2 regions of the Streptomyces sp. NPDC050509 genome follow, and region 1 is predicted to be linked to the other one. Evidence: riboswitches for the same ligand, from Rfam matches in the RefSeq annotation. Region 1 holds a riboswitch; the other holds the start of a gene.

What was found. Region 1 has a riboswitch for cobalamin ahead of ACIBJC_RS16550 (ribonucleoside-diphosphate reductase subunit alpha). Riboswitches for the same ligand answer to the same signal wherever they lie in the genome.
Positions count from the first base shown of each region.
Region 2: linked by a shared signal. The riboswitch ahead of ACIBJC_RS30450 (cobalamin biosynthesis protein) and the one ahead of ACIBJC_RS16550 (ribonucleoside-diphosphate reductase subunit alpha) in region 1 are both predicted to bind cobalamin.

Region 1 covers NZ_JBITHL010000005.1:233,089-244,454, reverse strand. The annotation lists gene ACIBJC_RS16585 (glycoside hydrolase family 3 protein) at 1-548, opposite strand, end outside; gene ACIBJC_RS16580 (carbohydrate ABC transporter permease) at 556-1,425, opposite strand; gene ACIBJC_RS16575 (carbohydrate ABC transporter permease) at 1,467-2,459, opposite strand; gene ACIBJC_RS16570 (extracellular solute-binding protein) at 2,597-3,880, opposite strand; gene ACIBJC_RS16565 (GntR family transcriptional regulator) at 4,120-4,884, shown strand; gene ACIBJC_RS16560 (carbon starvation CstA family protein) at 5,100-7,319, shown strand; gene ACIBJC_RS16555 (YbdD/YjiX family protein) at 7,316-7,534, shown strand; cobalamin riboswitch at 7,639-7,781, shown strand; gene ACIBJC_RS16550 (ribonucleoside-diphosphate reductase subunit alpha) at 7,927-10,353, shown strand; gene ACIBJC_RS16545 (ribonucleotide-diphosphate reductase subunit beta) at 10,353-11,366, shown strand, end outside.
Region 2 covers NZ_JBITHL010000012.1:52,488-63,853, forward strand. The annotation lists gene ACIBJC_RS30405 (enoyl-CoA hydratase/isomerase family protein) at 1-57, opposite strand, end outside; gene ACIBJC_RS30410 (helix-turn-helix domain-containing protein) at 188-409, opposite strand; gene ACIBJC_RS30415 (ABC-F family ATP-binding cassette domain-containing protein) at 803-2,401, opposite strand; gene ACIBJC_RS30420 (VOC family protein) at 2,686-3,087, shown strand; gene ACIBJC_RS30425 (hypothetical protein) at 3,155-4,579, opposite strand; gene ACIBJC_RS30430 (alpha/beta hydrolase) at 4,875-6,002, opposite strand; gene ACIBJC_RS30435 (class II aldolase/adducin family protein) at 6,156-6,866, opposite strand; gene ACIBJC_RS30440 (anion permease) at 7,007-8,290, shown strand; gene ACIBJC_RS30445 (hypothetical protein) at 8,303-8,566, shown strand; cobalamin riboswitch at 8,686-8,806, shown strand; gene ACIBJC_RS30450 (cobalamin biosynthesis protein) at 8,843-9,850, shown strand; gene ACIBJC_RS30455 (cobyric acid synthase) at 9,847-11,366, shown strand, end outside.

The sequences.
Region 1 (11,366 bases):
GTGTCGCCGTGGCCCGGGAAGTGTTTGACGCAGGCGGCGACCCCGGCGGACTGGAGCCCTTCGACGTACGCGGCGGTGTGCCGGGCCACCAGTTCCGGGTCGGCGCCGAAGGACCGTACCCCGATGACCGGATTGTCCGGGTTGGAGTTGACGTCGGCGGAGGGCGCCCAGTTGAGGTTGACCCCGCACGCGGCGAGCCGCAGGCCCAGTTCGTGGGCGACGTCGCGGGTGAGGCCTGTGTCGTCGACGGCGCCGAGCGCGTGGTTGCCGGGGAAGGACGAGCCCTGCCGCACTTCGAGGCGGGTGACGTCGCCGCCCTCCTCGTCGATCGCGACGAGGACGTCGTCCCGCTCCTCCCGCAGCCGTCGCGTGAGCGCCGCGAGCTGTTCGGGGGTGGCGATGTTACGGCCGAACAGCCCGACCGAGGTGAGGCCGCCGCCGATCGCCCGCAGCAGCCAGTCGGGCGCCGTCGTGCCGGCGAAGCCCGGCTGGAGGACGGCGAGGGCGTCGCGGGTGAGGGTGTCCGCACGGGACATGGTTGTGGTCATCGTCGTTCTAACCCTTCACTGCGCCGGCTGTCAGACCCGCCGCCATCTTGCGCTGGACGAGCAGGAACAGAATCACGATGGGCACGGCCATCATCGTGGAGCCCGCCATCATCGGGGCGAACTCGGTTCCGTGTTTGGTGGAGAAATTGGAGAGCCAGACGGTCGCGGTCTGGTTCTGCTGGCTCATCAGCATGAGCGCGTACAGGTACTCGTTCCAGGCCTGGATGAAGCCGTACACCGAGGTGGCGACCATGCCGGGCGCGAGCAGCGGGAAGACCACCCGGACGAAGGCGCCGGTGCGGCTGCATCCGTCGACCATCGCCGCCTCCTCCAGTTCCTTCGGGATGTTGACGATGAAGCCGCGCAGGGTCCACACCGTGAAGGGGAGGATGAAGGTGAGGTACGTGATGACCAGGCCGGAGAGCTTGTCGTACTGGCCGAGGTCGTTCAGCAGCAGGAAGACCGGGATGATCATGGCGACCAGCGGGACCATCTGTACGGCGAGGATCCCGACGATCACGACCTTGCGGCCCCGGAACGCGAACCGGGAGATGGCGAGCGCGGCGAGCAGCCCGACCGCGACGCCGATGACGACCACGACGGACGAGACGAGCAGGGAGCGCCCGACCGGCCCCCAGAAGTCGGCGATGTCCAGCGCCCGGCGGAAGTTGTCCAGGGTGAACGTACGGGGGAAGAAGTGCGGGTCGGGGTCGATGGCGTCGCCGGCCGGTTTGAACGCCGTGTTCAGCATCCAGTAGACGGGGAAGCCGAGGACGACGAAGACGAGCACGCCGAGCACGTTCCAGCCGGCCTTGCTCTTGCCCTTGACCTTGCTCTTGCCGGGGGCCGTCTGCCGGGGGGTTCTCGCCCCGGGCACCTTCGACGTCGCGGGGGCCGTAGCGGCGGGGGTCGAAGCGCTCACTCCACCTCTCCGATCTTGAGCATCTGGCGCATGTAGACCGCGATCACACCCAGCAGGAGCAGGACCGTGAGCAGCGCGATCGCCGACCCCTGGGAGTAGTCGTTGACGACGAACGCCTTGTCGTACGAGTAGGTGGTGAGGAGCTGGAACTCCGCCTCGGGGTGGCCGTTGCGCATCACGAACACCTGTGGGAAGACGCCCATGTCCCAGATCACCGAGAGCGTCGCGAGCATCACGATGACGGGCTTGAGGATCGGTACGGTGACATGGCGGAAGACGCCCCAGGCGCCCGCGCCGTCGAGCCGCGCGGCCTCCTCCAGCTCCGCGGGTACCTGGGTGAGCCCGGCGGTGAGGGTGATGGCGACGAACGGTACGGCGCCCCAGACCACCAGCAGCATGATCACGGCGAGGCCCTGCGGGCCGCTCGCGAACCAGTTGTGGCCGATGAGGTCGACGCCGGGGATCCGGGACAGCACCCAGTTGAGGACGCCGTAATCGGTGTCGAACATCCACTTGAAGATGGTGACGGCGACCAGGATCGGCATTCCCCAGCTCGCCACCAGGGCGATGTTGATCAGGGCCTTCACCCAGCCGGATACGCGCTGCTGGAGCAGGGCGATGAGCATGCCGAGCACCATGGTGAGGATGACGGCTCCGGCCGCGAAGACGATCGTACGGAGGACGACCGCCCAGAACTCCCCGTCGCCGAGGATCGCGGTGAAGTTGTCGAGGCCCGCGGACTCCGGGGCCTGGAACCCCCAGAGCTGGGGCTGCCCGAACTTCTGGAAGGAGAGGGTGACCAGCCGCGTCAGCGGGTAGCCGAGCACCAGCGCGAGGACGCCCAGGCAGGGCGCGAGGAGCAGCCAGGGTACGGAGCCTCCGCCTGCGCCCCGGCCCTTGCCCGGTCTCTTCGCGGGCCCGGCGCTCCCCGGCGGATCGCGCCGTACCGGAGGATCACCGGCGGTCGTCGGGGTCGTCGTCATCTCCATGGCACTGCCACCGGTACTCGTAGGGGCACTGGCACTGGCACTCATCGCGCGCTCCTCAGCGGGCCGGGCGGGCCTCCCGTCCGGCAGATCGTGCCGGACAGCGGCAGATCGTGCCGGACAGGAGCCCCGCCCTCAGGTCACTTGGTGTTGATGACCTCGTCGATGGCGGCGTCCGCCTCCTTCGCGGCCTCCTCCACCGGCTGCTTCCCGGTGGCGATGGACTGCAGCATCTTCTGGAGCACCTGGGCCTTCTCGACCTGGCCCCAGCCCGGCGCCATCGGCACGAACCAGCTCGACTCGGCCGCCGTCGCCGGGACCGCGGTCGCCGGGTCGCTCTTCAGCGTCGCGAGGTCGGTCTTGTTGTTCGGCAGGTTGCCCTTGCCCATCAGGCCCTTCTGGCCCTGGGCGCCGGTGAAGGCGTTGATCCACTCGGCGGCGGTGGCCTGCGCCTTCGACTTGACCGGTACGGCCAGGTCGGAACCGCCCAGGAAGACGGGCATGTTGGCGCCGGAAGGACCCGGCATCACGAAGTTCTCCAGGTTGCCCTTGAGCTTGCCGGTCTTGTCGCTCTTCGGGTCCTCGGCCGTCGCGCCCTCCCAGGCGGCGCCGAAGATCATGCCGGACTGGCCCTGGCCGTACACGATGTAGCGGTCGGACTCGTCCTTGGTCTTGTCCGCGTGCATGTACGCGTCGAGGACCTTCTTGTACTCCGTCAGCCCCTTGAGGGACTCGGGCGAGGAAAGGTTCGCCTTGAACGTGCCGCCGCTGTCCTCGGCGATGGAGCCGCCGGCGTCGTACACGAAGGACATGGCCGCGTACCAGTCGCGGGAGGGCTGGTACCAGGCGCTGAACTTGTCGCCCTTCTTCGCCTGGATCTTGTCGAGTCCGGCGGTCAGTTCGGCGTACGTCTTCGGTACGGCGGTGACCCCGGCCTCCTTGGCGACGTCCTTGCGCCAGTTGGCGACGCGGCCCCCGGCGTAGTACGGCACGCCGTAGGTCTTGCCGTTGTACGTCACCGACGACTTGAGGCCGTCGAGCCAGGTGTCCGCGTTGTCGAACTTCGCGGGGTCGAGCTCGGCGAAGGCGCCCTTCACCGTGTAGCCGAGCATCTCCGTGTTGCCCATCTCGACGACGTCGGGGGCCTTGTCGGTGGCGAGCACGGCGTCGAGCTTGGTGTTCTTGTCGGGCCAGCCGTAGTACTCGTGCTTGATCTTGATGCCCGGGTGCTTCTTGACCACGGCGTCGTCCGCGGCCTTGACCAGCTCCGGCCAGTTGTTCTGGGCGTCCACCGTCAGCCAGACGGTGAGTTCCTTCGCGGAATCTCCCCCGGCCGCCCCGCCCTTCGGGTCGTCGGAACCACAGGCCGCGAGGCCGATCACCATGCCTGCGACGCCGACCGCCGCGATGAGCTTGCGCTTCACGCCACCCTCCTCAGGGACACTGCAACCCCCCTGGTCCCATTAATGGTTTAGACCAGTAGGGGGGAGCTTGGCCTAGACCTTTAGGGGTGTCAAGGGTGTATAAGAAGGGCAGTCGTGTCCGTTATCGGACCGACACCTGAGCGAGGGCGACGCCTCGTGGCAGGACCGTGCCACCATGTGAGCCGCGACAGACGGAGGAGCCGGTGACGGCAGCAGCGCAGGAGTCGGGAAGGCAGGCCATGGCCACGGACGGGGTCGGTACGGAGACCGAGGGCGGACCTGCCACCCGTACGGCCCGCGTACCCAAGTACTACCGCTTGAAGCGGCACTTGCTCGACATGACGGAGACGCTGCCGCCCGGGACACCCGTACCCCCGGAGCGCACCCTGGCCGCCGAGTTCGACACCTCGCGTACGACCGTGCGCCAGGCGCTCCAGGAACTGGTCGTCGAGGGCCGGCTCGAACGCATCCAGGGCAAGGGCACCTTCGTCGCCAAGCCCAAGGTCTCCCAGGCCCTCCAACTCACCTCGTACACCGAGGACATGCGCGCCCAGGGCCTCGAACCGACCTCGCAACTCCTCGACATCGGCTACGTCACGGCCGACGACACCCTCGCGGGACTCCTCGACATCACCGCCGGCGGGCGCGTACTGCGGATCGAGCGGCTGCGGCTGGCGAGCGGCGAGCCGATGGCCATCGAGACCACGCACCTCTCGGCGAAGCGCTTCCCCGCACTGCGCCGCTCGCTCGTCAAGTACACGTCCCTCTACACGGCGTTGGCGGAGGTGTACGACGTCCATCTCGCCGAGGCCGAGGAGACGATCGAGACGTCCCTCGCCAACCCGCGCGAGGCCGGGCTGCTCGGTACGGACGTGGGCCTGCCGATGCTGATGCTGTCGCGCCACTCGCTGGACGCGGCCGGAGAACCGGTGGAGTGGGTACGGTCGGTCTACCGCGGCGACCGCTACAAGTTCGTGGCGCGCCTCCAACGCCCGCGCCCGTGAACGAGAACCGGAACGCATCCGTGAACGAAACCTGGAAGCGGACCCCCCACCGGACCCCGCACCAAAACCCGCACCGAAATCCCGCCACGCCCGCATAAACCCACCGGGCGTGGGCACGTAACGTACCGGGATATGGGCTGGTGGTGGCGTGTCCCGGGATGGTCCCCTAGATTTCCTGCGCATTAAGCAGGTGACCAGTGAGGGGACGACTCGCCATGCCAGAGCCCGCACCGACCGACGCGCCGTCGACGGACGACCGGCCGAAAACCATAGGTGGTCTCACCCCGAGATCCATCCTCGTCTGGGCACTGGTCGCCCTGGTGGGCGCCGCGGGCTGGGCGGTGCTCGCCCTCTCCCGGGGCGAGGAGGTCTCGGCCGCCTGGATGCTGGCCGCCGCCCTCGGTTCGTACGCGATCGCCTACCGCTTCTACTCGCGCTTCATCGCGAACCGGGTCCTCAAGGTCGACAAGACCCGGGCCACCCCGGCCGAACGGCTCGACAACGGGGTCGACTTCCACCCCACCGACCGGCGCGTGCTCTTCGGCCACCACTTCGCGGCCATCGCGGGCGCCGGGCCCCTGGTCGGCCCCGTACTCGCCGCGCAGATGGGGTATCTGCCCGGCACCATCTGGATCGTCGCGGGCGTCATCTTCGCCGGCGCCGTCCAGGACATGGTGACGCTGTTCTTCTCCACCCGCCGTGACGGCCGTTCCCTCGGCCAGATCGCCCGGGACGAGATCGGCCCCTTCGGCGGCGCCGCCGCGCTGATAGCCGTCTTCATGATCATGATCATCCTGCTGGCCGTGCTGGCACTGGTCATCGTCAACGCGCTGGCGCACTCGCCGTGGGGCGTCTTCTCCATCGCGATGACCATCCCGATCGCCCTCTTCATGGGCGTGTACCTGCGGGTGCTGCGCCCCGGGCGGGTCACCGAGGTCTCGCTCATCGGGGTGGCGCTGCTGCTGCTCGCCATCGTGGCGGGCGGCTGGGTCGCCGAGTCCTCGCTCGCCGACACCTTCACGCTGGAAGCCGGCACCCTGGTCATCTGGATGATCGCGTACGGCTTCCTCGCCTCCGTACTCCCGGTGTGGATGCTGCTGGCGCCGCGCGACTACCTGTCGACCTTCATGAAGGTCGGCACGATCGTGCTGCTGGCGCTGGGCGTGGCCATCGCGCTCCCGACGCTGAAGATGGACGCCGTCACCGAGTTCGCGAGCCGCGGTGACGGCCCGGTCTTCGCCGGGTCCATGTTCCCGTTCGTCTTCATCACCATCGCGTGCGGCGCGCTCTCGGGCTTCCACTCCCTGATCTCCTCGGGCACGACGCCGAAGATGGTCCAGAAGGAGACGCAGATCCGGATGATCGGTTACGGCGCGATGCTGACCGAGTCGTTCGTCGCGATCATGGCGCTGATCGCCGCCTGCATCATCGACCCGGGCCTGTACTTCGCGGTCAACTCCCCGGCCGGTGTCATCGGCGGTACGGTCGACTCCGCGTCGCAGGCGGTCGCCAACCTCGGCTTCACCATCTCGCCCGACCAACTCGCCCAGGCGGCGAAGGACGTCGAGGAGACCAGCCTGCTGTCGCGTACCGGCGGCGCGCCGACCTTCGCCCTCGGCATGGCGGAGATCTTCTCGTCCGTCGTCGGCGGCACCGCCATGAAGGCGTTCTGGTACCACTTCGCGATCATGTTCGAGGCGCTGTTCATCCTCACCACGGTCGACGCGGGGACCCGCGTCGGGCGCTTCATGCTCCAGGACATGCTCGGCAACGTGTACAAGCCGATGCGCCAGGTGAGCTGGAAGCCGGGCGTCTGGTTCGCCAGCGCGGTCGTGGTCGGCGGCTGGGGCTACTTCCTCTGGGTCGGCGTCCATGACCCGCTGGGCGGCATCAACCAGCTCTTCCCGCTCTTCGGCATCGCCAACCAGCTCCTGGCGGCCGTGGCGCTCGCCGTCTGCACCACGCTCCTGGTCAAGTCCGGCCGCCTGAAGTGGGCCTGGGTGACAGCCGTACCGCTCGCCTGGGACGCGGCCGTCACCCTCACCGCGAGCTGGCAGAAGATCTTCTCGGGCGACCCGAGGGTGGGATTCTTCACCCAGCGCGACGTGTACCAGTCGGCCATCGACCGGGGCGAGGTGCTGGCCCCGGCCAAGACCATGGACGACATGCACACCGTCGTCACCAACTCCACGGTGGACGGGGTGCTCTCGGCCCTCTTCGCGGTCCTCATCCTCGTGGTCATCGCGGACGCGGGACGGGTCTGCTTCAAGGCGATCCGCGATCCGGAGTCGGTCCGGCTGGTGGAGACCCCGTACACCGAGTCCAGGATCGTCGCCCCGGCCGGCATGATCCCCACCAAGGAGGAGAAGGCGGAGCTGGCCGCCGCCGAGGCCACGGCGCGGGAGAGCGTCCCGGCGGGGACGGGCCCGGCATGACCTGGCCCCGGAGCCGGGCGGAGCGGGTACGGCACGTGGCCCGGCGGGTCCGCTGGTACGTGCGGGAGTTCACCGGCGAGTCGGCGTACGAGCGCTACGTGGCCCACGCCACCGCCGGTGACCCGGCCGGCCAGGTCATGACCCGCCGCGCCTTCGAACGCAGCCGCACGGACGCCCGTGAGGCCGACCCGCGCGAGGGGTTCCGCTGCTGCTGAGCGCCGGCCGAACGCTCGCCGAGCCCTTACCGAGCGCTCGCCGAGCCCGCCGCTGAACTCGTACCGCGGCGACGCACGACACAACATCTGGGGGGTGGCGCACCGCGCGCCCCCCAGATGTATGCTCGACCTCGCTGTCGACGCAGGGGAATCCGGTGTGAATCCGGAACTGTCCCGCAACGGTGTACTGTGGCGCGCTTTGTCGTGCCCTCCAGTCCGAACACCTGCCGGCAGTGCGTCCGGCTCGACCGAACCGGACGCCCAGACGTCCGGGCCTCGCGGTTGGGCCGGTGGACGCGGCGCGGTGTGCCTCCCCGCAAGGGCATGGGTACGTCCGTGCGCGCGGACCCGTGCCTCCTCGTGGCCCAGAGCCGAGCGAGGGAGAGCACCACGTGACCATCGCGCCAGCGGATCCGGTTTCAGTTGTCTCGGAGGCAGAGTCCGAGCACGGGGCGGCGCCCGCCGCCGGGCAGGCCGACGCCCCCGGCACCGCGCTGCTGCGGACCCTGACCGAGCTGACCGCCGATCTGCCCGACGCCGACCCGGGCAGGATCGCCGCCGCCGCACTGCGTGGCCGCAACGCCCGTTCGGACGAGGCCGAGCTGCGCGAGCTGGCCACGGAGGCGGCGGCCGGACAGATCTCCGAGGACCCGGTCTACTCCCGTCTCGCCGCCCGGCTGCTCACCCGTACGATCGCCGACGAGGCGGCGTCCCAGGGCGCCGTGTCGTTCTCCGCGTCCATCGCCGTCGGGCAGCGCGAGGGCCTGATCGCGGACCGTACGGCCGCCTTCGTGACGCGCCACGCAGACCGGCTCGACGCGCTGATCGACCAGGACGCCGACGACCGCTTCGGCTACTTCGGGCTGCGTACGCTCTACAGCCGCTACCTGCTCCGGCATCCGCTCACCCGTCAGGTGATCGAGACGCCCCAGTACTTCATGCTGCGGGTCGCCGCCGGTCTCGCCGAGGACGAGAGCGCGCACGCGCTGGAAGAGGTCGCCGCGCTCTACCGGCTGATGAGCCGGCTGGACTACCTCCCCTCCTCCCCCACGCTCTTCAACTCCGGCACCCGCCACCCGCAGATGTCGTCCTGCTACCTGCTGGACTCGCCGCTGGACGAGCTGGACTCGATCTACGACCGCTACCACCAGGTGGCGCGGCTCTCGAAGCACGCGGGCGGGATCGGGCTCTCGTACTCCCGTATCCGTTCGCGCGGTTCACTGATCCGGGGGACAAACGGCCACTCCAACGGCATCGTCCCGTTCCTGCGGACCCTCGACTCCTCCGTCGCGGCCGTCAACCAGGGCGGCCGGCGCAAGGGCGCCGCCTGCGTCTACCTGGAGACCTGGCACGCCGACCTGGAGGAGTTCCTCGAACTGCGGGACAACACGGGCGAGGACGCGCGCCGTACGCACAACCTCAACCTCGCGCACTGGATCCCCGACGAGTTCATGCGGCGGGTCGAGTCGGACGGCGTGTGGTCGCTGTTCTCGCCGGTGGACGTGCCGGAGCTGGTCGACCTGTGGGGCGACGCGTTCGACACCGCGTACCGCAAGGCGGAGGCCGACGGTCTCGCCCGCAGGACCATCAAGGCCCGTGAGCTGTACGGCCGGATGATGCGCACCCTCGCGCAGACCGGCAACGGCTGGATGACCTTCAAGGACGCGTCGAACCGTACGGCGAACCAGACCGCCGAGCCCGGCCACACCGTCCACTCCTCCAACCTCTGCACGGAGATCCTGGAGGTCACGGACGACGGCGAGACGGCCGTCTGCAACCTCGGCTCGGTCAACCTGGGCGCGTTCGTGGACGCGGCCACCGGCGAGATCGACTGGGAGCGGCTGGACGAGACCGTCGTCACGGCCGTGACCTTCCTCGACCGGGTCGTGGACATCAACTTCTACCCGACCGAGCAGGCGGGCCGCTCCAACGCCAAGTGGCGCCCGGTGGGCCTGGGCGCGATGGGCCTCCAGGACGTCTTCTTCAAGAAGCGGCTGCCCTTCGACTCCCCCGAGGCCGCCGCGCTCTCCACCCGGATCGCCGAGCGGATCATGCTCGCGGCGTACGAGGCGTCCTGCGCCCTCGCCGAGCGCGACGGCCCGCTCCCCGCCTGGTCGAAGACGCGGGCCGCGCGCGGGGTGCTCCACCCCGACCACTACGACGTGGAGCTGAACTGGCCGGAGCGCTGGGCGGCGCTGCGCGCCCGGGTGGCGAAGACCGGCATGCGCAACTCGCTCCTCCTCGCCATCGCGCCGACGGCGACCATCGCGTCGATCGCGGGTGTGTACGAGTGCATCGAGCCGCAGGTTTCGAACCTGTTCAAACGCGAGACGCTCTCAGGGGAGTTCCTCCAGGTCAACTCCTACCTGGTGGACGAGTTGAAGCGGCTCGGCGTCTGGGACGCGCAGACGCGCGAGGCGCTGCGCGAGTCGAGCGGCTCGGTGGCGGGCTTCACCTGGATCCCGGCGGAGGTACGGGAGCTGTTCCGTACGGCCTGGGAGATCCCGCAGCGCGGACTGATCGACATGGCGGCGGCGCGTACACCGTTCCTGGACCAGAGCCAGTCCCTGAACCTGTTCCTGGAGACGCCGACCATCGGGAAGCTCAGCTCGATGTACGCGTACGCCTGGAAGAAGGGGCTGAAGACGACGTACTACCTGCGGTCCCGCCCGGCGACCCGGATCGCGCGGGCGGCCGGCGGGCAGTCGGCGCCGGCCCCCGCAGCCGCCCCCACCCCCATCCCCGTACAGGCGACCCCGACCGACGAGGCGATCGCCTGCTCCCTGGAAAACCCCGAGTCCTGCGAGGCCTGCCAGTAATGACGTCCACCGAATCAGCGCGGAAGAACCTCCTGGACCCGGGCTTCGAGCTGACGCTCCGCCCCATGCGCTACCCGGACTTCTACGAGCGCTACCGCGACGCGATCAAGAACACCTGGACGGTGGAGGAGGTCGACCTCCACTCCGACGTCGCCGACCTCGCCAAGCTGTCCCCCGGCGAGCAGCACATGATCGGCCGGCTGGTCGCGTTCTTCGCGACGGGCGACTCGATCGTCTCGAACAACCTGGTGCTCACGCTCTACAAGCACATCAACTCCCCGGAGGCGCGGCTCTATCTCTCGCGCCAGCTCTTCGAGGAGGCCGTGCACGTCCAGTTCTATCTGACCCTGCTGGACACGTACCTCCCGGACCCGGAGGACCGCGCGGCGGCCTTCGACGCGGTCGAGGAGATCCCGTCGATCCGCGAGAAGGCGCAGTTCTGCTTCCGCTGGATGGACTCGGTGGAGAAGATCGACCGCCTGGACTCGCAGGCGGACCGGCGCCGCTTCCTGCTGAATCTGATCTGCTTCGCGGCGTGCATCGAGGGCCTGTTCTTCTACGGGGCGTTCGCGTACGTCTACTGGTTCCGCTCGCGCGGCCTGCTGCACGGCCTGGCCACCGGCACGAACTGGGTCTTCCGTGACGAGACCATGCACATGAACTTCGCCTTCGAGGTCGTGGACACGGTCCGCAAGGAGGAGCCGGAGCTGTTCGACGACGCGCTCCGGCAGCAGGTCACGGACATGCTGAAGGAAGCGGTGGAGGCGGAGCTGCAGTTCGGCCGCGACCTGTGCGGCGACGGACTGCCGGGCATGAACACGGAGTCGATGCGCGCGTACCTGGAGTGCGTCGCGGATCAGCGGCTCCAGCGCCTCGGCTTCCCGCCGGTGTACGGATCGCAGAACCCGTTCGCGTTCATGGAGCTCCAGGGCGTCCAGGAGCTGACGAACTTCTTCGAGCGCCGCCCGTCGGCCTACCAGGTGGCGGTGGAGGGCACGGTCGGCTTCGACGAC
Region 2 (11,366 bases), on a different contig from region 1:
GTCCTCGACGGTGAGCCGTATGCCGTCCTTGTCGAGTACTGGTGCGAGCGAAGTCATGGGGTGCCTCCGGTTCGGGCAGTCGGACTCAACGTACTAAGTGACTGCACAGTAACCACCTGGGCGATCGCACGATCGCCCAGGGTGGCCACTCTCCGAACCGGTGGCCGGGAGGAGCCGCACTCGATCGTCAGGCCGATGCGGCCTTCTTGCCTCGCGTGGCCCCGCCGCGTCCCCGCAGCGTGACTCCGGACTCACTGAGCATCCGGTGGACGAATCCATAGGAACGGCCCGTTTCCTCGGCCAGTGCCCGGATGCTCGCACCACTGTCGTATTTCTTCTTCAGGTCTGCCGCGAGCTTGTCACGCGCGGCGCCGGTTACCCGGCTGCCCTTCTTCAGAGTCTCGGCCACCCGTGCCTCCTCATGGAAGTGCGCTCTGGACTTCTCATGATCACCCCTCGCGGGCGTCCTGGCCACCCATTCAGCAAGGTCCGTACGACAAGCTTCGGCGTACTTCAACCTTCGAGCACGAACGGAATGCTCTGTTCCAGAGTCGTCCGGATCGGGCCCCGGCCTGGGCCGGGCGAGAAGTGCCAGGTCAGGACCGTTCCCCGGACGAGGGTGCGGATGATGTACGTGTGGACGCGATCCGTCGGGTACCACGCCGGGAGTACGAGACGCAGTCACTCAGATGGTGGATCACTGCTGAGCCGAATGATCCAGAGGGAGTGGATCACGCTGGACGATCACACCGTCGGTGGGGCGGCGCAGGACAGGCAGGGACGAACGACGTGCCGGGACGCGTCAGGCGAGCGCGACCAGGTCCGCGTAGTCCGCGCCCCACAGGTCCTCGACGCCGTCCGGCAGCAGGATGATCCGCTCCGGCTCCAGCGCGTGGACGGCGCCCTCGTCGTGGGTGACGAGGATGACCGCGCCCTTGTAGGTACGCAGCGCGCCCAGGATCTCCTCACGGCTGGCCGGGTCGAGGTTGTTCGTCGGCTCGTCCAGCAGCAGCACATTGGCGGAGGAGACGACCAGGGTGGCGAGCGCCAGCCGGGTCTTCTCGCCGCCGGAGAGCACCCCGGCGGGCTTGTCGACGTCGTCGCCGGAGAAGAGGAAGGACCCGAGCGTCTTGCGGACGGCGACCAGATCGAGGTCGGGCGCCGAGGAGCGCATGTTCTCCAGGACGGAGCGCTCCGGGTCGAGGGTCTCGTGCTCCTGGGCGTAGTAGCCCAGCTTGAGGCCGTGGCCGGGGGTCACCTGCCCGGTGTCCGGCTTCTCGACCCCGGCCAGCAGGCGCAGCAGGGTGGTCTTGCCGGCGCCGTTGAGGCCGAGGATGACGACCCGGGAGCCCTTGTCGATGGCGAGGTCCACGTCCGTGAAGATCTCCAGCGAGCCGTACGACTTCGACAGGCCCTCGGCGGTGAGCGGGGTCTTGCCGCAGGGGGCGGGCTCGGGGAAGCGCAGCTTGGCGACCTTGTCGGACTGGCGTACCTGCTCAAGGCCGGAGAGCAGCCGCTCGGCGCGGCGGGCCATGTTCTGCGCGGCGACGGTCTTGGTGGCCTTGGCGCGCATCTTGTCGGCCTGCGAGTTCAGGGTCGCGGCCTTCTTCTCGGCGTTGGCGCGCTCGCGCTTGCGGCGCTTCTCGTCCGACTCGCGCTGCTGCTGGTAGAGCTTCCAGCCCATGTTGTAGACGTCGATCTGCGAGCGGTTGGCGTCCAGGTAGAACACCTTGTTGACGACTGTCTCGACCAGTTCGACGTCGTGGGAGATCACGATGAAGCCGCCGCGGTAGGTCTTGAGGTAGTCGCGCAACCAGACGATGGAGTCCGCGTCGAGGTGGTTGGTGGGCTCGTCGAGAAGGAGGGTGTCGGCGTCCGAGAAGAGGATGCGGGCCAGCTCGACGCGGCGGCGCTGACCGCCGGAGAGCGTATGGAGTGGCTGGCCGAGCACCCGGTCGGGCAGGCCGAGCGCGGCGGCGATGGTGGCGGCCTCGGCCTCGGCGGCGTATCCGCCCTTGGTGAGGAACTCGGTCTCCAGGCGCTCGTACCGCTTCATCGCCTTCTCGCGGGTGGCGCCCTGTCCGTTCGCCATCCGGTCCTCGTTCTCGCGCATCTTCTTCAGTACGGAGTCGAGGTCGCGGGCGGAGAGGATGCGGTCGCGGGCGAGGACGTCGAGGTCGCCGGTGCGCGGGTCCTGCGGGAGATAGCCGACCTCGCCGGAGCGGGTGATGGTGCCGGCGGCGGGGATGCCCTCGCCCGCGAGGCACTTGGTGAGGGTCGTCTTGCCCGCTCCGTTGCGGCCGACGAGACCGATGCGGTCGCCCTTGGCGATACGGAACGAGGCGGACTCGATGAGGACACGGGCGCCGGCGCGCAGCTCTACGCCGGTTGCGGTGATCACGGAAAGACTCCAGGGCGGTATGGACGGCGGAAGAGGGCAGGCGGACGGATTCTTCGACGCCGGCTAATGCACAAGGAGAAATGCCATACGGCCCAGTCTAGCGGGGCGGCGCAACTGCTGTGCCGGGGCGGGCTTCCCGGACGGCCCGCCACCAGGCACGGAGGACGGCTGTCAGTGGTCGGTGCGAGACTGAGACGCGTATCACAGAAGGACCTGAATCGGAGCAGGACCGTACGTACCGGACGGGGCACGGCTGTGCCCGTGCCCGTGAAGGGGTGATCAGCATGACCGGTGGACCGAGCATCTGTCCGTCGCTCCTCTACCAGGACGCGAAGGCCGCGATCAGCACGCTCAAGGACGCCTTCGGCTTCACGGAGGTGAGTGTGTACGAGGGCGAGGACGGCACGGTGCTCCATGCGGAGCTGGCCTACGGCGGCGGGGTGGTGATGCTGGGGTCCCGGAGCAGGAAGGGTGTCTTCGCCCGGGCGATGGCCGACGGCGGCCCGGTGGGGGTCTACGTGGTCGTGGATGACCCCGACGCGCACCACGCGCGGGCGGTGCGGCACGGCGTGGAGATCCTGCTGCCGCCCACGGACCAGGAGTACGGCGGGCGGGACTACATGGCGCGGGACGCCGAGGGCAACATATGGAGCTTCGGGACGTACGCGCCGGCGCTTCCGGGCTGAGGGGCACGGGCCCGCCGCCCCCGGGTGACCGGGGGCGGCGCCCCCGGCCGTGGGGGCGCCGGGCGCGTCAGGATCCTCCGGTGTGCACCTGGAAGGCGGCTCTGCGTACGGCCTTGGCCAGGGCCGGGTCGGGGTGTGCGGCGGCCAGCGCGACCAGGACCTGGACGGTACGGGGATGGCCCAGCGCCCTGACCTCGGCGAGCAGTGCGGGCACATTGCCCTGGACGGCGGATTCGAGGTGCCGGACCAGCAGATCGCTCTCGCCGTGGTCGGCGACGGCCGCCGCCGTGTCGACCCACAGCCAGGTCGACTCCTCCCGGGTCAGCACCTCGGAGGCGTCCTCGGGGTCGGCGCCCTCGTACTCCGCCAGCCAGAGCAGCGCGTAGGGCCGCAGGGAGGTGTCGTGGGCCGCGGCGCGCACGTCGGCCTCCGCGGGGGCGCCGACCACGCGCAGCGCCTCGAAGGCGAGCCCGCGCAGGAGGGCGTCCTCGCCCCGGGCGACGGTGAGGAGTTCGGTGACGGCGCTGCCGACGGTACGGGCGGCGAGCCAGGCCCGGTACTCGGCGCGGGCCGGGCCCGGGGTGAGCCGGGCGCAGCCGCGCAGCATGTGCTCCGCGGACTGCTCGATGTTGCCCGCGGGGCTCTGGGCGGCGACGCAGATCTGTTCGAGCTTGACCCAGACCGCCCAGTTGCCGAGCGGGGTGAGGGTGGCCTGGCCCTCGCCCCGGGTGAGGGCGCCGACGGCGGCCAGGCCGTCCAGGGCCCAGTCCAGGAGCGGGGGCAGCAGGGCCTCGTCCACCGGGTCGGGGGCCTGCGGCTCGGTGGTGGTGGGGGCAGGGGCGGGCTGCGGGCCGTAGGGGACCTCGCAGCGCCCCTCGTGAAGCTCCGCGACGCGCTGCTGGAGCAGGTCGAGCAGGGTCGGTACGAGCACGGGCCCGGCCGAGAGCTGGAGGAGGGAGAGCACCTGGGGAACGGCCTCGATGACCTCGGCGACCGTCGCGGGGGCGATGTCGGCGGGGCCGGGGTGGACGAGCGACCAGGCGTCGAAGAGGGCGACCCAGCCGCGCTGGACGGCGCTGTCGTCGCGGTCCCAGGCCTGGAGGCGCCAGCCGGGGCGCACGGTGCCGTCGTGGAGTTCGACGAGGCCGGCCAGCCTGGCCCGGTCCCATGCCGCGCTCACCTGCTCCGGGGTCAGCTCCAGCGCCGTCGCGGCCCGTTCGCGCGCCCCCTCGGTGAGCGCCCCCTCGGTGAGCGGGCCCGCGCCGGGGTCCCGGTCGACCGCGGCCCAGCGGGCCAGCCGTACCGCGTCGGCGAGGACGGCCCTCGCCTGCCGGGCCAGCTCCGCCGGGGGCGGAGTGCCCTGGGGCGGCCTCGGGGCGGGCCGGCCGCGCCCCTCGGCCACGGCCCGTCGGGCCGTGGTCAGCGGCCGCGCGCGGACGAGTCGGAGTGTGGAGTTGCGCGCCAATTGCTCATCAGGCTTTCGGGACGTCACGAGGGCAGTCTTCCCGGTGACTGCCCGAAAGCCCAAACGGAACCCCTTTCGGCGGTACCGGAACGGCGGAAGTGGCCCCTCGTGCGCAGCGGTCCCACCGGTGCGCGGGGGGCTCCGGATGTCTGTTCGGGGAGGTGGGGAGGGTGGCCGCACGGGGCCGGCCAGCGGTCGGCGCGGTCCGCGCGGGGGCGCGAAGGCGGCGCAAGGAGTCCAAGCGGAGGCGCGCCGGGCGGCGCGCCCGCCGCGTACCGGCCGGGCACGGGTGGAGGCGCGGGCGGGCGCTCCATGGCGGGCGCTACATGAGCGGGGTGAGGAAGCGTCGGAGGGTTTCCTCGTACCCGTCGGGGTCCGCGTTCCACATGGCCGCGTGCGGGGCGTGCGGGACGGTGTGGAGGGTGATCAGTCCCGGCCGGTGGGCGGCGAGTTCGCGTGAGGGGTTCCAGGACGCGATGGTGTCGTCGGGGCCGTGGAAGATCAGCGTCGGTACGTGGAGATTGCGCGGGTCGGCGGCTTCCAGCAGCCGGTCGCCGTGCAGCCCCGTCCGGCCCTGGGCGGCCCGCACCGCGAGCGGCAGCAGGGGTCCGGGGATCCGGCGGGCGGTGGCCAGTGCCCGCAGGGTGGCCTCCCAGTCCAGTACCGGCGAGTCGAGCACGAGTCCGGCGATGCGCTCGCTGAGGGCGGAGTTCGCTGCGGCGTGCAGGGCCATCGAGGCGCCGGTGGACCAGCCGTGCAGGACCACGCGCTCGGCGCCCAGGCGGAGGGCGTGGCGGATCGCCGCGTCGAGGTCGCGCCACTCGGAGTCGCCGAGGTGGCCGAGGCCGTCCGGGGAGCGGGGCGCGCCGGGGTCGCCCCGGTAGGCGAGGTCGAGGACGGGCAGGCGCTGGGCCGCGAGGAACTCCATGACGTTCAGGGGGTGCTCGCGGGTGGTGCCGAGGCCGTGCACGGTGATCACCCAGGTGTCGCGCGGCGCCGGCACGAACCACGCGGGCAGGGAGCCGAGTTCGCCCGGGACCCACACGTCCTGGTGGGCGAGGCCCAGGGCGGTGCCGGGGTCGCCGCTGTGCACCTGCGGGGTGAGCCGTACGCGGCTTCCCGGCACGAGGCTGCCGCGGGTGACCCGTTCCAGTCGGCGCACCACGGTGTCGGCCGGGTGCGGGACGCCGTCCAGGACAGGGCCGACGACGGCGTGCACGCCCGCCCCCTCGATCCCGTACGTTCCGGGGCGCAGGGAGGCGAGCGAACGGGTCAGGGTGACCTGTCCGGCGGCGATGGCGTGCACGGTGATCTTCGGGTCGCTGGGCAGGGGCCGCCCCGGCGGTGCCTTGAGCGCGGCATCGCTGGCGTACCGGCCGGCCGCGACCGCAGCCGCGCCGACCCCGAGCACTGTGGTGACGGCCGCTGCCGTCGCTGTAGCCGGGCGCACGCTCCCAGTGTCACCACCCGCGCCGGACCCGGCCAGCGGGCGGGGGCCGTCGGGGGCGGAAGGCGGACCCCGCCCGGCGCGGGCGCCACGGGTCCGGCGCCGCGGGTCCGGCGCCACGGCCTGCGGGCCCGCGCACCGGTGCCCGTCCCGGGGTCAGCTCCGCTGGCCGTAGCCCCGTAGCTTCTCCCCCACCTCCCGGACCTGCTCCTCCGACAGCAGCGAGGGCCGGTGTCCCGGCACCGCGCTCGCCGTGAGCCAGAGCTGGCACATCCATTCGAGCTGGGCGGTGCGGTCGTACGCCTGGGCGAGGGTGTCGCCGTACGCCACCGTGCCGTGGTTCCGCAGCAGGCAGGCCGTACGGTCCTCCAGGGCCTCGCACATCCCGCGGGCCAGCTCCTCCGAGCCGTACAGCGCGTACGGGGCGACGCGGACCGGGCCGCCGAGGGCCGCCGCCATGTAGTGGATCAAGGGGAGCTCGGGGACGAGGGTGGAGACCGCGGTGGCGTGCACGGCGTGGGTGTGGACCACGGCCGTCGCGGACGTGTCGCGGTAGACGGCCAGGTGTAGAGGGAGTTCGCTGGTGGGGGTGAGGGTGCCGAGCACCTGCCGTCCCGCGAGGTCGACCGCGATCGCGTCGCCGGGGGTGAGCCGGTCGTACGGCACTCCGCTCGGGGTGACGAGAATCAGCTCGCCGACCCGCACCGAGACATTGCCGGAGGTGCCGACGACGAGCCCCTCCGCCGCCGTTCTCCGGGCGGTGTCGACCAGCTCCGTCCAGGCCCGCTCCAGGGCGCCCCGCTCGACCGCCGACTCACCCTGTCCGCCGGTCAGTTCACCTTGCTCGCCGGTCCGCTCATCCGTCATACGCCGATCCTGCCAGGCGTCGCGGACATCTCCACGGAGTGGGTCACTCCGTAGACCCGCCCAGTTCATCTTCCGTTCACTCTGACTCCCTACGTTCACCGAGGCCACCGACGTCGAACGATTGCCTGGGTCCTGGGTCAATGGAACACATCACGCTGCTGCTCGCGATCGTGATCGTGACAGCTCTCGTGTTCGATTTCACGAACGGTTTCCACGACACCGCCAACGCGATGGCGACGACCATCTCGACCGGCGCTCTGAAGCCCAAGGTCGCGGTGGGTATGTCCGCGGTCCTGAATCTCGTCGGCGCGTTCCTGTCCGTGGAGGTCGCCAAGACGATCTCCGGCGGGCTCATCAACGAACAGGGCATCAGAACTGAAGTGATCTTCGCGGCGCTCGTCGGCGCCATCCTGTGGAATCTCTTCACCTGGCTGCTCGGACTCCCGTCCAGCTCCTCCCACGCGCTCTTCGGCGGCCTGATCGGCGCCACCCTGATGTCCGTGGGCGCCTCCGGCGTCAACGGCGGTGTGGTCGTCACCAAGGTCCTGATCCCCGCGCTCGCCGCCCCCGTGGTCGCCGGGCTCGCCGCCCTGCTGGCGACGAAGCTGACGTACCGGATCGGCCGCGACACGGACGACAAGGCCACCGCCAAGGGCTACCGGGCCGGGCAGATCGCCTCCGCCGGGCTCGTCTCGCTGGCCCACGGCACCAACGACGCGCAGAAGACCATGGGCGTCATCACGCTCGCCCTGGTCACCGGCGGCGTCCTCGCCCCCGGCTCCAACCCGCCCCTGTGGGTCATCGTCTCCGCCGGGATCGCCATCGCGCTCGGCACGTACCTCGGCGGCTGGCGCATCATCCGCACCATGGGCACCGGCCTCACCGACCTCCAGCCGCAGCAGGGCTTCGCCGCCCAGACCAGCGCAGCGACGGTCATCCTGGCCTCCTCGCACCTGGGCTTCTCGCTCTCCACCACGCAGTCCTGCTCCGGTGCCGTGATGGGCGCCGGGCTCGGCCGCAAGGGCGGAGTGGTGCGCTGGTCCACCGCCACCCGGATGTTCGTCGCCTGGGGGCTGACGCTGCCGGCCGCCGGTCTGGTCGCCGCGGGCGCCGAGTTCCTGACCGGCCAGGGCACCTGGGGCATCGCCGTCGTCGCGGTCCTGCTGGTCGCGGGCTCCGCCGGGATCTGGCTCGCCTCGCGCCGCCGTCCGGTCGACCACACCAACGTCACCGCCGGGACCGGCGCCGACACGGACACCGACCTCGCCGCCGAGCCGGCCGGAGTGGTGACCACCGCCATCGCGGCCGTCACCCCGCCTCCCCCGGCGGGCGCCCCCGGCCAGGACCTCTCGACCACCATCCCGGCCCCCGCGGCCACCACCCCGGGCCAGACCGGCGAGCCGGCCCGCCCCGCCACGGTGTAAGGAAGCGACCGTATGAACATCGACTGGGCAGCACTCGGCTCCGTCTTCGGCGTCAGCCTCGTGGCGACCGTCGCCCTCGTGGGCCTCTTCACCCTCGGCATCGTGGGCCTCGCCAAGCGGGGTTCCACGGCCCCCCAGGGCCCGGCCGGCACCTCGGCCGCCGCCTCCACCCCCGCCACCGGCTCCGCACCCCTCGCGGCCCGCGCCGGCGCCTACCTGTGCTTCGCGCTCTGCGTCGGGGCCGTCGCGTACGGGATCAGTCTCATCGTGGCCTGAGCCCACGAGCGGCCCTCAGAGGAGCCCCGCATCGGCCGACCGGTCCGATGTGGGGCTCCGCACACTGTCCCGTCGCAGGTCAAGGATGAGTTGACGGGTGTTGCACGGCGTGGTGGACTTCCGAGGCCATTGACGACGGCAGTAGAGGAAGCCGGTGCGAATCCGGCGCGGTCCCGCCACTGTCACTGTGAGTCTCGCCTCCAGGAGCCAGGAACTCTCGCCGTCGCACTACGTACGTCGAACCGGGGCGCGGACCCTGAGTGAGGACACTTCGCCATGCCTGGCTGCGGTTCCGCCGCGCGCGGCGGTTCAGCCGCCCCTGCCGCCGAGCGGGTCTTCGCGTACGGCGCCACCCTCGGCCTGCTGGGCGACCGGCTGTTCGGCGATCCGCGCCGGGGACATCCGGTGGCCGCCTTCGGGCGGGCCGCCGGGGCCGTCGAGCGCGCGCTGTGGCACGACCACCGCGGCTGGGGCGCGCTGCACACCGCGCTCTGCGCCGGAGGCGCCGCCGGGGCCGCGGCCCTGGCCGCCACCGCGGTACGCCGCGGCCCCGCCGCCTCCGTGGCGCTGACCGCCGCCGCCACCTGGTCCGTGGTCGGGGGCACCTCGCTGGGCCGCGAGGCGCGGGCCGTCGGCGCGGCGCTGGCCGCCGGGGACCTCGAAGGCGCCCGGCGGCGCCTGCCGCATCTGTGCGGGCGCGACCCGTACTCCCTGGACGAGGCGCAGATAGCGCGCGCCGTCGTGGAGTCCGTCGCCGAGAACACCTCCGACGCCGTCGTGGGCGCCCTGGTGTGGGGCGCGGTCGCCGGGGCGCCGGGGCTCGTCGGGTTCCGCGCCGTGAACACGCTGGACGCGATGGTGGGCCACAAGAGCGAGCGTTACCGCCGGTTCGGCTGGGCGTCGGCCCGCCTCGACGATGTCGTGGGGTGGCCGGGGGCCCGGCTGACCGCCGCGCTGGCCGTCGCCGCCGGGGCGGACAGGCGCGGCGCGCTGCGGGCCGTACGGCAGGACGCGCACCGCCATCCGAGCCCCAACGCGGGCCCGGTGGAGGCGTCGTTCGCCGGGGCCCTGGGCGTACGCCTCGGCGGGACGCTCACGTACGGCGGGCGGGTGGAGCACCGGCCCGTCCTGAACGGCAGGGGGCGCCCGGTCGGGGTCCCGGACATCGAGCGCGCCGTGCGGCTGGCCCGCCGGGTCAACGTGCTCGCTCTCGCGGCCTGTGTCACGGGCCGCCTCGTGTACGGCGCGGTGCGCGCGGCCGGGACCACCAGGAGGCGTGGATGAGCCGGAACAGCGGCGGCACCGGGCTCGGCGGAGGGCTGCTGATCGCCGGCACGACCTCCGACGCGGGCAAGAGCGTCGTCACGGCGGGGATCTGCCGCTGGCTGGTGCGCCGGGGCGTGAAGGTGGCGCCGTTCAAGGGCCAGAACATGTCGCTGAACTCGTTCGTGACACGCGAGGGCGCCGAGATCGGGCGCGCCCAGGCGATGCAGGCGCAGGCCGCGCGCGTGGAGCCGACCGCGCTGATGAACCCCGTCCTGCTGAAGCCGGGCAGCGACCGCAGCAGCCAGGTGGTGCTGATGGGCAAGCCCGTCGGGGAGCTGAGCGCCCGGGGCTACCACGGGGGACGGCAGGAGGCACTGCTCGGGCCCGTGCTGGCGTGCCTGGAGGAGCTGCGGTCCACGTACGACGCCGTGATCTGCGAGGGCGCGGGCAGCCCGGCCGAGATCAATCTCCGTCGTACCGACATCGTGAACATGGGGATCGCGCGGGCCGCGCGGCTCCCGGTGGTCGTGGTCGGGGACATCGACCGGGGCGGGGTCTTCGCGTCCTTCTTCGGGACGACCGCGCTGCTGAGCCCCGAGGACCAGGCGCTGGTCGCCGGGTATCTCGTCAACAAGTTCCGGGGAGATGTCTCGCTGCTGGAGCCGGGGCTCGACATGCTCCGGGGGCTGACCGGGCGGGCGACGCTCGGGGTGCTGCCCTTCCGGCACGGTCTGGGCATCGACGAGGAGGACGGTCTGCGGGTCTCGCTGCGCGGCGCCGTGCGCGAGTCGGTGGTGGCTCCCCCGTACGGCGCGGACGTGCTGCGGATCGCGGTCTGCGCCGTACCGCTGATGTCGAACTTCACCGATGTGGACGCGCTGGCGGCCGAGCCCGGGGTCGTGGTGCGGTTCGTGGACCGTCCCGAGGAGCTGGCCGACGCCGACCTGGTGATCGTGCCGGGCACGCGCGGCACGGTGCGGGCGCTGGCGTGGCTGCGGGAGCGCGGGCTGGCCGACGCGCTGGCCCTGCGGGCCGCCGAGGGCCGCCCCGTGCTGGGGATCTGCGGCGGCTACCAGATCCTCGGCGAGCGGATCGACGACGAGGTGGAGTCCCGGGCGGGTGAGGTGGCCGGGCTCGGACTGCTGCCCGTACGCGTCAGGTTCGAGCGGGAGAAGACCCTCGCGCGGCCGGTCGGGGTGGCCCTCGGCGAGCGGGTCGAGGGGTACGAGATCCATCACGGTGTCGCGGACGTGCGCGGCGGGGACGCTTTTGTCACGGACTCGGAAGGGCGGGCGCTGGACGGCTGCCGGGCCGGGTCCGTCCAGGGCACGCACTGGCACGGGGCGCTGGAGAGCGACGCGTTCCGGCGGCGGTTCCTGACGGAGGTGGCGCGGACGGCCGGCCGGCGGTTCGTGCCAGCGCCGGACACGAGCTTCGGCGCGCTGCGCGAGGAGCAGCTCGATCTGCTCGCTGACCTCGTCGAGGAGCACGCGGACACGGCCGCGCTGCTGCGCCTGATCGAGGAGGGCGCCCC